DNA from 3 places in the Lactococcus sp. bn62 genome. Region 2 is predicted to be linked to each of the others. Evidence: riboswitches for the same ligand, from Rfam matches in the RefSeq annotation. Region 2 holds a riboswitch; each other region holds the start of a gene.
What was found. A riboswitch is a leader RNA that binds a small molecule or an ion and turns the genes downstream of it on or off. The one in region 2 is predicted to bind lysine.

Region 1 (5,407 bases), 380 kb from region 2:
GATACCGCTTTTATACTCAACGAATAGGGCTCAGATAGACTGCCTTATACAGCTGCCTTACTTATTAGAATGGAAGATCATCATCTGAGATTTCCATTGGTGAGCCACCAAATGGATCTGCATCACGACCAAAATCAGGTGTTGAATTTCCTGCTGAGCTGTTAGAGCCAGCAAAAGGACGATTTTGTGATTGTTGTTGCTGTGGTGCAGAATATGAACCAGAGCCACCTTCACGTGCGGCACGACTTTCAAGCATTTGGAAGTTATCAGCCAATACTTCAGTCACGTAAACACGTTGACCTTCTTTGTTCTCATAATTTCGCACTTGAATACTACCTGTTACACCAATCAAGGCACCTTTTTTAGCCCAATTTGCCAAGTTTTCAGCAGATTGGCGCCAGATGACACAGTTAATGAAATCAGCTTCACGTTCGCCTTGCGCGTTTTTAAAACGACGGTTAACAGCAATCGTAAATGTAGCAACCGCAGTATTTTGCGGTGTGTATCGCAGTTCAGGGTCACGCACAACGCGTCCGACCAAAACAACATTATTAATCATGATGCTTCTCCTTTAAATTTGTCCAGCTAAACTAGAATTAAGCTTCTACTTTAGTGATCATGTGACGAAGAATGTCGCCGTTAATCTTAGCAAGACGGTCAAATTCGCTCAAAGCTTCTGAATCAGTAGCAGCTTCAAGAGTTACGATGTGGTAGATACCTTCGCGGAAGTCTTGAATTTCGTAAGCGAGTTTGCGTGTTTCCCAGTCTTTAGACTCAAGATTAGCAGCACCGTTGTCAGTCAAGATACTATCGAAACGTTCAACGAGGGCTTTCTTTGCTTCTTCTTCAATGTTTGGACGAATAATATAAAGAATTTCGTATTTTGTCATTGATTTTTCCTCCTTTTGGACTAATGACACAGGTTGGAGCCTGTGTAAGTTATGAGTTTTTACTCACAAGTATATATTATATCAAATTTAGCTACATTTTGCAAGTTGATTTATCTTATTTATTCTATTATAAAATAAAAAATAACCCTCTGCCTCTGCAGAAGATTTCTCATCATTTTTTATTATTAAGCGACTACATCAAGCACATTAGCTGGAATGTAGCGATACTCACCTTCTTTCGATTGATAATAGCCAAGCTTTTTCACGATAAAATGCAACTTGCAACGGCTATCAAAGCGCTGGTATAAGTGGGAAATTTCCCCTTCCTGGCTACGGGTTACGCATACTATTTTTTCTCCCGCGTAAGTTGGAGATACATATTTTGGGGTAAACGTCATTGAAAACCACCTCCAGATATAATTGAGATGAAAACGCAATCATCTCTTCTTATATTATAACTCTTTTTAATCTCTAAAACAAATGTCTAGATTTTTAATGGCTAAACATTAAAAAATCTGTAATTTTAAACAACAGCATGTATAATTATTCAAATCTAGTAGGCTCGTCCTTGACATCCCTCTCAAATTAATCTAAAATATTCATAAATACTTAATAAACGATAGAGGTCGCAACCAATAATAAGCTAAGCAGAGCTAGAGCATGCTGAGAAGTTTAGCCCAGGAGCGGTTGCCGAAAGAGAAGTTATGCTCACCGACTTTTCTTGGTTTAGCGGGAAATACCTGTTAAACTGTCGTGGTCTAACTATGACCATGATGCGCTATTCGGATGAAAGATCTTTCTGACGTTTAGCAATCTCTAGGGATTGCTTTTTGTATTAATATTTATAAATTTAGGAGAGAAGTAATGGATAATACTTCAAATAATGAGGCCACGCCATCCACGCAAGTTAAACGTGGCCTTAAACATCGTCACTTAACAATGATTGCCTTAGGAGGAACTATTGGTACCGGGCTATTTGTTGCATCAGGCGCAACGATTTCTCAAGCTGGACCTTTAGGCGCGTTAGTTGCCTATGTCGCCATTGGGCTCATGGTTTTCTTCCTTATGACGTCTTTAGGTGAAATGGCTTCCTATCTTCCAGTATCAGGCTCTTTTGCTTCTTTCGCTGACCGTTATGTAGATAAAGCTTTCGGCTTCGCTATGGGATGGAACTATTGGTTTAACTCAGCAATTACTGTAGCGGTTGAGGCAGCTACAGTTGGTGTTATTATGCAGTTCTGGTTGCCCCATGTGCCCACATGGATATGGTCGACTATTGTGATTGCGCTCATCCTCTTGGTTAACCTCATTTCAGCTAAAGCTTATGGTGAAGCAGAATTTTGGATGGCGACAATTAAAGTCATCGCTGTTATCGCCTTTATCGTGATTGGTCTCGCAACAATTTTTGGAGTTATGAGTTATAAGCCAGATGTGGCACGCAATCTTTCTGCTGGAGGAAATCATGGTTTTGTCGGTGGTATTGGAGGTATGATTGCTGTCTTCATGATTGCAGGCTTCTCTTTCCAAGGTACAGAAATCGTTGGTATCGCAGCCGGCGAGTCAGAAAACCCTGAGAAAAATGTACCCTCAGCGATTAAACAAGTCTTTTGGCGGATTATTATTTTCTATTTCCTCTCAATATTCGTAATCGGTGCCTTGGTTTACTATAAAGACCCAAGTCTTCTCCGTGCAGCAACCCAAAGCGACATTACCGTTTCTCCATTTACCTTGGTATTTGAACGTGCTGGCTTAGCTGCTGCTGCATCCGTTATGAATGCTGTCATCTTAACCTCGGTTATTTCATCTGCCAATTCTTGGTTATATGCTGCTTCTCGCATGCTTTTTGGTATGGCAAAAGAGGGGCATGCACCGAAAATCTTCGCTAAAACAAATACAAGCAACGGGGTACCAATTTATGCAATTTTAGCGACTGTTGCCATCGGTCTTTTGGCCTTCTTAACAAGTATCTTCGGAACTGAGATTTATTTCTATTTGGTCGCTGCTTCCGGTTTATCTGGTTTCTTGGCTTGGATTGGAATTGCTATCTGTCATTTCCGCTTCCGCCGTGCTTTTATTAAACAAGGTCACAAACTTTCTGAGTTAGGCTACCATGCTAAATGGTTCCCTATTGGGCCAATCATCGCTCTTATTCTTTCAATCATTATCGTTATCGGGCAAATTACTACCGTAACGATGAATGCGCAAAGCATCATTACAACCTACCTTGCTTTACCTCTCTTCTTGATTTTATATTTCTCTTACAAAATCGTGAAGAAAACAAAACTTATTCCGCTTGAAGAAGTTGATTTAAGCCGTGATATTGATTAAAACGAATATAAAAACGCCATAAGGCGTTTTTTTAGTCGTTGATTATCTTCACTTTTTCACCAAAAAATTCTTTGGCCTTACTTACAAGAACTTCTTCTTCTTCTGGCTCAGATTCCGTATCTTTTGTAACATGCTGCTCCCCTTTTTTAAGGCTTAAGACATACTCTTGACGTACAGCCTGCCAATCTTGCTCTGCTAAAGCAATAATCTCAGGCGAAAATCCCAATATTGATGACATTAAATTGCCAAAAGTTAATTGTAGGTTTTCATTTTCCGTAACACGCTTTGCTAAATTACCATGAGGAAAAGTAACTACCACAAAATTGCTTGAGGCTGCCACGGGGGCAGTATTATTGATTAAGGCACGGTCTGAAGGTTTGGTAAAGCTGGAAACAATCTCAGGCCATGCACCAAAAACTGCTTGACGAGCTTCGTTGGTCGCTTCCTTTAAAGCTTTAAAAACCAAATCTTGATTTACAGTGTACTTTTCGGTGACTGTTTTCGTTTTCACTTGCTGCTTAATTTGAACTTCTTGACTGACAGTGGATACCACCGTTTGGCTGCCCGTTTCTGCCACTTTAGCTTTTAGCTCTGCAACTTCTGCTTTTAAAGCCTGAAGCTCATGGTTCAAACTTTCCGGAACTTCCTTATCTTCCGCAGAAGAATAAGCACCTGCATCTACAAGACGCATCGTCATCACATCAGCAGCAATTTTACTCTGTGTTGTTTCTTTAATAATTTTCAGAGACTCAATCGCAATATTGATCCATTGGTAAAGACGAGGTCGTGGGATTTCATTATTTTCCCGCAAAAGCAAATCACGGAAATAAGTTAAGAGATCTTCCGTAAAACGTAACATATTTTTACCTTCAAGAAAGATTTTCTCCAAAGCATCAAGTGCAGTTGGTCCATCTGAAGCGATCAATGCTGCAACATAAGAGACAAGCGCTTCATTGGCAATGGAGCCTGTCACTAAAAGAGCATCCTTCTCTGCAAGCTTGCCATCAGAAAAACTTAAGGCCTGATCCAATAAACTCAAGGCATCACGCATTCCTCCCTCGGCAGATTTTGCAATGACATCAAGTGCCGCATCTTCAAACTCAATCTTCTCATCAGCTAAAACTTCTGCTAAGTGCTGACGAATATCATTTGTTGTGATAGCTTTAAAAGCAAATCTTTGCACACGACTAATAATTGTTGCCGGAATTTTTTGAAGCTCAGTTGTTGCTAAAACAAAGACAACATTATCTGTAGGCTCTTCCAAGGTTTTCAGTAAAGCGTTGAATGCTCCCGTTGAAAGCATATGAACCTCATCGATAATATAAACCTTATAAGTTGCGCGACTGGCTGCATAGGTTGATTTATCTCGAATCTCACGGATTTCGTCAACCCCATTATTCGAAGCAGCATCAAGTTCAATCACATCTTCAAGGCTGCCTTGGGTAATAGCTTGACAAATATCACAAGTGTTACAAGGCTCTCCCTCTTTCTGATTAGGACAGTTAATTGCTTTGGCAAAAATTTTTGCCGCGGAAGTTTTTCCTGTCCCACGTGGACCACTAAAAAGATAAGCGTGGGAAATCTGCCCATTAACGATAGCATTCTTTAAGGTTGTGGCCACCACTTCTTGGCCAACCATCTCATCAAATCTTTGACTACGGTATTTTCTATATAAAGCTTGGTAAGCCATTTTTCATTCCTTCTAATAAAGGTCTGGCTCTGCGCCAAGACCGAGCTCTTCATTGATTCGGAAAAGAACATCACGCGCCAGTATAGACTGATCAATATCGGCAGCGTTATAATTTTTCATTGCCTTGTAAATAGCCCAAACGCGAGCGCGGATGACTGTTGCCTTATCGGCTTCAGCGGCGGAGAAAAATATCTTTCTTTGTTTCTCATCAAATATTTCCCATGCAATAGTCAAATCACAGGCTGGATCGCCAACTATGGAAGCTGTTGTTTCAGCCACTCCCGAAAATTTGTCGGCCATCTTCCACACGGTATCTAAGTTCAAATCCCCATGTAACACGACCGCGGGCTTAGTCCATGGATTTTTAGAAGCTTTATCCCAATACAAGCGCAGACCTTCTACAGGTGCAATTCTTTTCATTTGATCCAACAGTGTCAAAAATTCAGCTTCGATGACCGGCAACATTAAGGCTGGGCTTTCGGCTCCCGTTGCTTCTAAT
Region 2 (5,407 bases):
TGGAATGCAAGTGAAAACGAACAGTTTATGGGAACATCAACAATTGGTTCTTCAGAAGCTTGTATGTTGGGAGGAATGGCAATGAAATTCTCTTGGCGTAAACGAGCAGAAAAGTTAGGCTTGGACATTAATGCTAAAAAACCAAATCTCGTTATTTCTTCTGGGTATCAAGTTTGTTGGGAAAAATTCTGTGTATATTGGGATATTGAAATGCGTGAAGTACCGATGGACAAAAACCACATGTCAATTAATCTAGACAAGGTTATGGATTATGTTGATGAATATACTATTGGTATTGTGGGGATTATGGGGATTACGTATACAGGAAGATATGACGATATCAAGGCTCTTGATAAGTTAGTTGAAGAACACAACAAACGTACAGATTATAAAGTGTACATACACGTAGATGCTGCTTCAGGTGGACTTTATGCACCATTTGTTGAACCACATCTTAAGTGGGATTTTCGATTAAAAAATGTCATTTCCATCAATACATCAGGTCATAAGTACGGTCTCGTTTATCCTGGAGTAGGTTGGGTATTATGGCGTGATAAGAAATATTTACCAGAGGAGTTAATTTTTAAAGTAAGCTATCTTGGAGGAGAATTACCAACCATGGCTATTAACTTTTCTCATAGCGCGGCTCAGCTGATAGGACAATATTATAATTTTGTACGCTATGGTTTTGATGGATACAAAGCTATACATGAAAGAACGCATAAAGTAGCGATGTATTTAGCAAAATCAATTGAAAAAACAGGTTTATTTGAAATTGTAAATGATGGTTCACAACTTCCAATTGTATGCTATAAATTAAGAGAAGACAGAAATTGTGACTGGGATTTATACGACTTAGCCGATCGTTTATTAATGAAAGGATGGCAAGTGCCAGCCTATCCTTTACCAAAAAACTTAGAGGATAATATTATACAACGGATAGTAATTCGAGCGGATTTTGGAATGAATATGGCATACAATTACGTGCAAGATATGCAAGAAGCTATTGAATTTTTGAATAAGGCACATCTTAAATACCATAATAATCCTAAAAATAAAGTATATGGATTTACACATTAAAACAATCTCTTTTTTACAAGCCAAACCTATTTTCGTTAATTAATAACAAGAATGAATACATAACAAAAAAGACGAGAAAAATCTCGTCTTTTTTGAGAAGGTTTACATTAAAGCAAAGATAAACTCTGAGTATAGCACAACCATAATAGTAAGTTATTCCGAAAGATATTCTTTCAATCTCTCCATAGCAATCTTAATCACTTCCATTGAAGCTGCATAGGACAAACGGACATAACCTTCACCATATTGGCCAAAGGCTGAGCCTGGAATGAATGCTACATGTTTTTTCTTTGCAAAATCATATAAAAATTCAAAAGAATTGCTGTTATATTCTGCTGGAATTTTGGCAAAAATATAGAAAGCCCCGTCTGGCTTGATAATTTCAAAGCCAAGTTCAGTCATCTTCTCAATAATGTAATCCCGCCGTTTGAGGTATTCGGCTTTCATTAGCTCAGCATCATTTTTTCCTTTACTCAGAGCTTCAACTGCTGCCCATTGCGATTGTGTTGAGGCAGAAGTAACCAGATATTGGTGTGTTTTTACAAGCTGATCAATCAAGTATTTTTGTGCAAAAATCAGCCCCATTCGCCAACCCGTCATCGCATGTGATTTTGAAAGGCCATTAAGTACAAAAGTTTGATCACGTAAAAAGGTCGAAATAGAAGTATGTACATGTTGGCTATAGTTAATTTCAGAATAAACTTCGTCAGAAAGGACAAAAATTTCATGTTTTTTGATGATTTCAGCAAGTGTTTTAAGTTGGGCATGAGTGTAAGTTATGCCCGTTGGATTTGAAGGATAATTAAGGATGATAGCCTTGATATTCTCGGTTTCGTTCAATACTTGCTCAAGTTTTTCAGGAGTTAAGACAAATTTATCAGTTGTGGTATCAATCTCGACCAATTGACCGCCAGCTAAGCTTACTACAGGCGCATAACCTGAGTAAGCAGGTGCTGGGATTAGAACTTTATCGCCAGGTTCAATAATTGAAAGGAGACAAGTAGCAATCGCCTCTGTGACACCAACTGTGGTCAAAATTTCTGTTTCAGCATCGTAATGTAAATTGTATTTTTCAGCTACAAATTGACTGGCTGCATGACGGAGTTCAATCAGGCCACGCATGCCAGTATAATGACTTTCATCGGCATCAATCGCATCAATTGCAGCTTTTTTGATATGTTCAGGTGTCGGAAAATCTGGTTCACCAAGTGTTAATTTCAAAACATTCGGTATTTTGGAGATTTCCTGATCAAATTCACGAATTTTAGAAATTTCAATTTTTCCAAGATTAGTGTTAAATTTATTTGATAAATCCATACATAGCACCTCCGCAGGTCAATAGTTAAAGTTGGCTTCAAGCAAAAACTCCGTATATTCGTCGTTTTAAATTTGTATTATAGCATTTTATTTTAAAAATTCACAAAACAATGTTGCAAAATATTTTGGAGATTCGGAAGTTCAGATAAAAAATACACCTTGTAAACCTTGATTTAAAGCAGTTTTAAAGAAAAAAATAAGTCAATACTAAAAATTTGAAAAGTTTTCAATTGACAAACAATACTGAAAATATTATAATTGTGAAAAATAAATTAGAGGTAGCAATGCAAATGAGTACTACACGAGAGGAGGCATCCGACGACCGTGTACGAAAGGTAATCATTGCCGAACGTTAGCAACAGAGGTATCTGGCTAGCGTGGGGGTATAGGAAACACCTATACCACTCGGACTTGAATAAGTCTGGCGCTAAGTGATCGAACCGAATAATATAGAATTCTTTTTTAACTCTATTTTCATGACGACATAAAAGGCGCTTGTACTTACAAGTGCCTTTTGTTTTTATATGATGTGAGTTTGCAGGTTGAAGCGCGACAACGATAGAATAATGTTTTAGCGAGTCAACGAATAAGAAAAACTCTGCTTCTTACATCGAAACTCATTATATCAGTGGTCAAAGGGCACTGGAGACAGAGTTAAAGATTGAGATGGGAAAAAATATCATTTGGTAGACTAAAAGTAAAATCTTCCTTCTTTCAGTTACAATTTTTGACAACCCTCCAGAGCATTGAAATCACCGAAATCTTCAGATAAAGATTTGCATAGCAAGTCCACAGGAGTATGAAATGAAAGTACCATTTATTACTAAAAATCAATTAGATAAAATTACTGCAGAATTTCCGACACCATTTCATTTGTATGACGAGCACGGAATTCGTGAAAAAGCAAGGGCGCTAAACACAGCATTTTCTTGGAATAAAGGTTTCAAAGAATTCTTTGCGGTAAAAGCTACACCAACGCCTGCAATTTTGAAAATTTTGCAAGAAGAAGGCTGTGGAGCTGATTGCGCGAGCTATGTTGAACTTATACTGGCAAATAAATGTGGTTTTGATAAGTCTGAAATTATGTTTTCATCAAATGACACTCCAGCTGAAGAATTTTTATTAGCCAAAAAGCTAGGGGCTACGATTAATATTGATGCATACAACCATATTGAATTTTTATCCACATTGGCAGGATTTGAATTTCCCGAAACAATGAGCTTACGCTATAACCCTGGTGGAGTTTTTACAATGGGTACCAAAATTATGGATAATCCTGAAGAATCAAAATTTGGAATGACAAAAGCCCAACTAATTCAGGGAATTAGAGATTTGCAAAAGTTGGGTGTGAAGAAATTTGGAATGCATAGCTTTTTGGCTTCAAATACTGTGACAAATGAGTATTATCCAAAATTAGCACAGCAATTATTTGAATTAGCACTTAAAATTCGTGAAAAAACAGGCGTTTCTCTTGATTTTATAAATCTTTCTGGTGGTATCGGCGTTAATTATCGTCCAGATGAAGCTCCTAACGATATTGCTGTCATCGGCGAAGGAGTACATCGTGTTTATGATGAAGTTCTAACTGCCAATGGCCTAGGGGAAGTCAAAATTTATACGGAACTTGGACGCTTTATGTTGGCGCCTCATGGCTTACTGGTCACACGTGTCTTGCATAGAAAGCAAACATATCGGACGTATATTGGTGTGGATGCGAGCGCAGTTAATCTGATGAGACCAGCATTTTATGATGCTTATCATCATATTACTGTTATAGGAAAGGAGGAAGATAAAGTGAAAGAAATTGTTGACGTGACTGGTTCATTATGTGAAAACAATGATAAATTTGCCAGGCAGCGCGAACTTCCTGTGATTGATGAGGGAGACCTATTAGTCATTCATGACACAGGTGCGCATGGTTTTTCGATGGGATATCAGTATAATGCAAAATTACGAAGTTCCGAATTATTGCTTCAGCAAGATGGGAGCACGCGTATGATTCGACGGGCAGAGCGACCTGAAGACTATTTTGCAACATTGGATGGCTTTGAGTTTGAAATCTTACCGGGAATTAGCTGGTGAACGCTTGTAAAAGCTTTTACTTCTAACCATTGATAAAATCATAAATAATATTTGGATACAAATTAAAGGAGTGGAGTAAAAACAAGGCGAAGAGGAGATGATTTTCAAGAGAAAGAAAATTATACGATGAGTAGTTTCCTTTTCTTCTATCGCAACACTCATCAAAGGTTTCTGAAATAAATCTACAGGAGAAAATAATGCTTAAAGGTTCAATTGTGGCGCTCATCACGCCCTTTAATGATGATAATTCTATAAATTTTGAAAAATTAGCTGAGCTGATTGAATTTCAGATTAGCCATGGAAGTGCGGCTATTTCTATTTTAGGCACAACAGGAGAAGCACCGACGATTAGCTTTGAGGAGAAAAAAGCAATCGTTGAGTTTGTAGTTAAACAGGTTGCTGGACGTATTCATATCAATGTTGGAGCAGGAAGTAATAACACAGCACAAGCAGTGGAATTTGCTCAAGCATTTGAAAAGTTAGGTGCGGATAGTTTGCTTGTGATTACCCCTTATTATAATAAAACCAATGAAACAGGGATGTTAAAGCATTTTACTAAGATTGCGGAGTCTGTCGATATTCCGATTATCATGTACAATGCACCAGGTAGAACAGGAGTGAATCTTTCTGTTGAAGCCGTAGAAGTATTGGCGAAACACCCGAATATTACAGGCTTAAAAGAAGCATCAGGCGATATTGCCTATGTGGAAAAAATTAGCCGCTATCTTTCTAATAATTTTGCATTATATAGTGGTAATGACGATATGATAGTTCCATGCCTGAGTTTAGGCGCTTCGGGTGTAATCAGTGTTTGGGCTAACTTCATGCCAGATGTAGTTAAGGAGTTAATCGAAACTTTTGCGACCAACCCAGCTCATTCTTTGAGTCTGCAACAAAAATATTTGAACTTGATTGACAGCTTATTTAT
Region 3 (5,407 bases), 1.1 Mb from region 2:
AGGATATCAAACTGCGGTTCAAGACAATGGTCGTAAAGGTCTTGAAGAAGCAATGTCAAAAGATTATGATTTGATTTTGCTCGACTTAATGCTCCCAGAGCTGGATGGCTTTGAAGTTGCACGACGCTTACGCCGTGAAAAAGATACACATATTATTATGATGACTGCACGTGATTCAACTATGGACCGTGTAGCAGGTCTTGATATTGGAGCGGATGACTATATTACAAAACCATTCGCAATTGAAGAATTGTTAGCGCGTGTCCGTTCACTCTTCCGTCGTGAAGACCATATCCACACGATTGAAAAATCAGACAATACTTCATTCCGTGATTTGGTAATTGATAAAACAAACCGCACTGTACATCGCGGAAAAAAAGTTATTGACCTTACACGTCGTGAATACGATTTGCTTTTGACCCTGATGCAAAATGTGGGTGATGTCGTAACACGCGAATACTTGGTTTCTGAAGTATGGGGTTACGAAGAAGGTACAGAAACAAACGTTGTTGACGTTTATATCCGCTATTTGCGTAACAAAATTGACGTGGAAGGCCGCGAAAGTTATATTCAAACGGTTCGTGGTATGGGATATGTCATGCGTGACCGCAAATAATATAGGGAATATATAAGAAGATTTCTAGTGGTTTTGCCACTAGATTTATTCCTTTTATGGCGATGTAAAGAAATAGAAAAATGCGACATGGTAAAATTTTTTGATTCGAAGAAGAAAAAAGCAGAAAATCTGCCCGAGCGTAAGCGAAGCATCATGCTACGTTGGGCCTTTGCAAATACGATTTTTTGTTTTATAACCTTCACTATTTTTACAGTATTAGTTTATCAACTGACCATAACAACCTTCATCAATTCTGAAAAAGAGGACATGATGAAAGCTCTGGACAATGTTGAGCAAAGTTTGTCCCAATCGGAAAGCAAACTGTCGGAGGACAATCTTGCGAATTATTTGGCTTATGCCAAAGACTACACAGCATCCAGTCAGGGAAAAGAAAATGAGCTAGAAACACTTGGAAGTATGATTGGTTCTAGGAAGTCTTTTTATGTCTTTGATGTCGGTGAAAATTTGATTTATTCGACCAATTCGTATGGTTTCCCGCTAAGGAAAGATGTGGGGGATTCTACTCATGCTGTACGTACATTTGGTGAATATTCTGGTTATTTGGTTGAACGACCCGTTCATTCTAAGAAAACAGGGAAACTGATTGGCTATGTGCAGGCTTTCTATGATATGAGTTATTATTACAGCGTGCGAACAAAGCTGCTGATTGCCTTGATTATCTTAGAAATTATTGCTCTCTTTATTGCTCAGTTTGTCGGTTATTTTATGGCAAGTCGCTATATCAAGCCTCTAGAGCGTTTGCACGATGCGATTACTACACGTGCCAATAATTTGAAGGCGGATTTCAAACCTGTAGTGATTCAAACAGGCGATGAAATTGAAGAACTGGCGACTGTTTATAACGATATGATGATTAAGCTTAACGATTACGTTGATCAGCAGAAACGTTTTGTTTCTGATGTCAGTCACGAGCTACGTACGCCACTTGCAGTTTTAGATGGTCATTTGAATCTCTTGAATCGATGGGGGAAAAATGATCCTGAAGTGCTTGAGGAGTCTTTACAGGCCAGTATAGAAGAAGTTAGCACGATGAGAACGATGTTAGAGGAGATGCTTGCATTGGCCCGTCTTGAAAGCATTGATTTTCAAGATGAAGATCTGATCTGTGATCCAACAGAAGTTTCTAATTTTCTTAAGAAAAACTTTCTCCTTATTCATCCTGATTTAAATTTAACTGTTGAGAATTACTTGACGCCGGGTAGTTTGGCTCATATTTATCCCAACCATTATGAACAAGGCTTAAAAATTTTGATTGATAATGCGATAAAATACTCGCCTAAAGATCGCCAAGAAGTGAAAATCCATCTAGAAGAAGATGACAAATACATTATTACGACAGTTGAGGATCGTGGCTATGGCATTAGTCAAGAAGATTTAAAACATGTCTTTGAGCGCTTTTTCCGTGCCGATAAAGCACGAAATCGAGATATAGGTGGAACAGGTCTTGGTCTGTCTATTATCCAACGCATAGTGGAAAACTATGACGGGGATGTCAGTGTGACTTCCATTGTAGGCGAAGGATCGAAATTTACTTTAAAAATTCCTAAGATTAAATAAATATAAAAAGCCTACTGAGTATCTAAAAGTACTTGCTAGACTTTTAATCTTAATCTTATTTCTTGAGTTTTTTGATAATTCGAGAAAATTGTTGACATTCGTTTAAAAAAAGGTTAAGATTTAAAATACAATATACAAATAAAATGATAGAGGTCGCAATGAATAGGATGTTTTACTGAGCTGGACAAGCGTTGAAGTAAAACGGAGGAGACATTGCCGAAACGAATTCACTCGTCCAAGTGAGTTTGTTGGGGCAGCAAGGGATACTTGCTGAACTGTCGCAGTTTTGCGGAGTGCTATTCGTTACTTACTGATAATATGAATCACGTACAACGTTTAGCAACCTCTCTGTGTAAAGGTTGCTTTTTATTTGGAAAAATGAAAGAGAGAGTATTATGAGAAGAAAAAACTTATTCTTACTTGTCGCGACGTTGTTTACGGTATTATTTATCGGTAGTTCAAAAGTGAGTGCAGAACAGTTCCGTGTCGGAATGGAAGCTGCATATGCCCCTTTTAACTGGACACAATATGATGATAGCAACGGTGCTGTCCCTATTGATGGTGTAGATGGTCAATGGGCTAATGGTTACGATGTACAAGTTGCAAAAAAACTTGCTGATAAGTTAAATAAAGAATTAGTAATCGTCAAATCAAGTTGGGATGGCTTGCTGCCAGCTCTAAAATCCGGAAAAATCGATGGCATTATTGCAGGAATGTCGCCAACTGCGGAACGTAGAGAACAAATCGCCTTTTCAGAACCGTATTACACATCTAACCTTGTAATGATGGTCAAAAGTGGCGGTCCCTTTGCTCAAGCATCGAGTTTAGCAGACTTCTCTGGTGCAAAAATCACTGCTCAGCTGGGAACTTTTCACTATAACATGATTGACCAGATTGAAAGTGTTAACAAGCAAACAGCAATGAAAGATTTTTCAAGCATGCGTGTGGCTTTACAAAGTGGAGCCATCGATGGTTATGTAGCTGAACGTCCCGAAGGAGTGACAGCAGAGAAAGCAAATCCAGACTTCAAAATGATTGAATTTGGCGAAGGAAAAGGTTTTGTCACAAACTCTGATGATACAACAGTCGCAGTAGGTTTACGTAAAAATGATCCCAACTTACCTGTAATTAATAGCTTTTTGACAGGTTTTACACCTCAAGACCAAAAAGAACTGATGGATGAAATGATTGCTGCTCAACCAGAAGCTAAAATACAAGGCGCTTGGTATGATCAAATTATCAGTATTGTAAGAGATAACGGCAAACAGTTTCTTAATGGTACAGGGATGACCTTATTCATCTCTTTGATTGGTACGATTATTGGTACGGTTTTAGGTCTTCTTATTGGCGTTTATCGTACTATTCCAGAAATTAGTAATAAATTTTTAGCCTTTTTACATAAAGTATTTGGCTGGCTTATTTCAGCTTATATTGAAATTTTCCGTGGTACACCAATGATTGTTCAAGCAATGGTGCTTTACTATGGAACAGCTCTAGCTTTTGGCTTGAGTTTGGATCGGACCTTAGCTGCGCTAATTATTGTGTCCATCAATACAGGTGCTTATATGTCGGAGATTGTACGTGGCGGTATTTTCTCTGTGGATCAAGGGCAATTTGAAGCCGCGCAAGCTATCGGAATGACGCATGGGCAAACTATGCGCAAGGTTGTTTTACCACAAGTCTTGCGAAATATTCTTCCAGCAACAGGAAATGAATTTGTCATTAATATCAAAGATACATCAGTCTTATCTGTAATTTCAGTAACTGAGCTCTTTTTCCAAGGGACAACAGTGGCGCAACAAAACTTTATGTATTTCCAAACCTTTGCTGTCATCTGTGCAATTTACTTTGTCTTAACATTTACAGTAACACGTATTCTACGCTTTGTAGAAAGAAAAATGGATGGACCAGACGCTTACGTCCCAATCCAAAATCAAATGCAAGTACAAGAACCGGGGGACGCTTAAATGACAGCAATCTTAGAAATCAATCATTTAAAAAAATCATTTGGCAGTAATGAAGTGTTAAAAGACATTCACTTAACGGTAAATCAAGGCGAAGTTATTTCGATTATTGGTTCATCTGGAAGTGGTAAATCGACATTACTTCGTTCAATCAATTTATTGGAGAAGCCATCTGGTGGGGAAATAATTTATAAAGGTGAAAATGTTTTAGCAAAAGGCTTCGATATTCCTAAATATCGCACGCATCTGGGCATGGTTTTCCAAAGCTTCAACTTGTTTAACAATATGAATGTTATCGAAAATGTTATGGCTGGGCAAGTTACAGTATTGAAAAAAAGCCAAGAAGAAGCTCGGACTATTGCGCTCGAGAATCTGGAAAAAGTGGGCATGGCAAGCTTTGCTAATGCCAAACCTGCACAACTCTCCGGCGGACAAAAACAACGTGTGGCGATTGCTCGTGCGATTTCTATGAATCCAGATGTGATATTATTTGACGAGCCGACTTCAGCGCTTGATCCTGAAATGGTAGGCGAAGTCTTACAGACAATGAAAGGACTGGCTGAAACAGGCTTAACAATGGTTATCGTTACACATGAAATGGAATTCGCGCGTGATGTAAGTGATCGTGTAATTTTCATGGATAAAGGGGTTATTGCTGAAGAAGGACGACCAGCGGAAATCTTCGGAGCTCCGAAAGAAGAGCGGACGCGAGCTTTCCTTTCACGCTTCTTGAAAGCTTAAATAAAAAGAGCAAGCTTATGCTCTTTTTTTCTTTGCAAAAGACCTCTTATTTTCACAGTAAAACTTTCAAATACAAACTCTATATTGAAAAAATAGGTAAATAGCGGTAAAATAGAGGGAAGTAGAAAGAATAGGAACAATGAAAAAAATCAAAACTTTTGAAGAAAAAAAAGTACTCATCCTCGGATTAGCAAAATCAGGAGAAGCTGCAGCCCGCTTGCTTCATACTCTAGGTGCACACGTAACTGTAAATGACGGAAAGGCTTTTGAAGAAAACCCTGCCGCGCAAGCCCTCTTGGAAGAAGGCATTGAAGTTATCTGTGGTAGCCATCCCCTTGAACTTTTAGACGAAGATTTTGATTTTATGGTAAAAAATCCAGGTATTCGTTATGATAACCCAATGATAAAGAAAGCATTGGAGAAAAAGATTCCAGTTGTTACGGAAGTTGAACTTGCTTATCTTGTTTCGGAAGCTCCAATTATTGGGATTACTGGAACCAATGGTAAG

Region 1: it holds a riboswitch for lysine, as region 2 does, so the genes downstream of both, P3G65_RS10740 (amino acid permease) here and P3G65_RS08730 (diaminopimelate decarboxylase) in region 2, are expected to answer to the same signal.
Region 3: it holds a riboswitch for lysine, as region 2 does, so the genes downstream of both, P3G65_RS03315 (ABC transporter permease subunit) here and P3G65_RS08730 (diaminopimelate decarboxylase) in region 2, are expected to answer to the same signal.

The regions. Positions count from the first base shown of each region.
Region 1 covers NZ_CP120417.1:2,059,905-2,065,311, forward strand. The annotation lists gene ssb (single-stranded DNA-binding protein) at 65-559, opposite strand; gene rpsF (30S ribosomal protein S6) at 597-890, opposite strand; gene P3G65_RS10735 (hypothetical protein) at 1,076-1,288, opposite strand; lysine riboswitch at 1,503-1,679, shown strand; gene P3G65_RS10740 (amino acid permease) at 1,755-3,218, shown strand; gene dnaX (DNA polymerase III subunit gamma/tau) at 3,250-4,908, opposite strand; gene P3G65_RS10750 (hypothetical protein) at 4,921-5,407, opposite strand, start outside.
Region 2 covers NZ_CP120417.1:1,676,448-1,681,854, reverse strand. The annotation lists gene P3G65_RS08740 (glutamate decarboxylase) at 1-1,080, shown strand, start outside; gene P3G65_RS08735 (pyridoxal phosphate-dependent aminotransferase) at 1,234-2,397, opposite strand; lysine riboswitch at 2,663-2,835, shown strand; gene P3G65_RS08730 (diaminopimelate decarboxylase) at 3,202-4,479, shown strand; gene dapA (4-hydroxy-tetrahydrodipicolinate synthase) at 4,677-5,407, shown strand, end outside.
Region 3 covers NZ_CP120417.1:594,759-600,165, forward strand. The annotation lists gene P3G65_RS03305 (response regulator transcription factor) at 1-616, shown strand, start outside; gene P3G65_RS03310 (HAMP domain-containing histidine kinase) at 704-2,194, shown strand; lysine riboswitch at 2,334-2,501, shown strand; gene P3G65_RS03315 (ABC transporter permease subunit) at 2,590-4,161, shown strand; gene P3G65_RS03320 (amino acid ABC transporter ATP-binding protein) at 4,162-4,899, shown strand; gene murD (UDP-N-acetylmuramoyl-L-alanine--D-glutamate ligase) at 5,039-5,407, shown strand, end outside.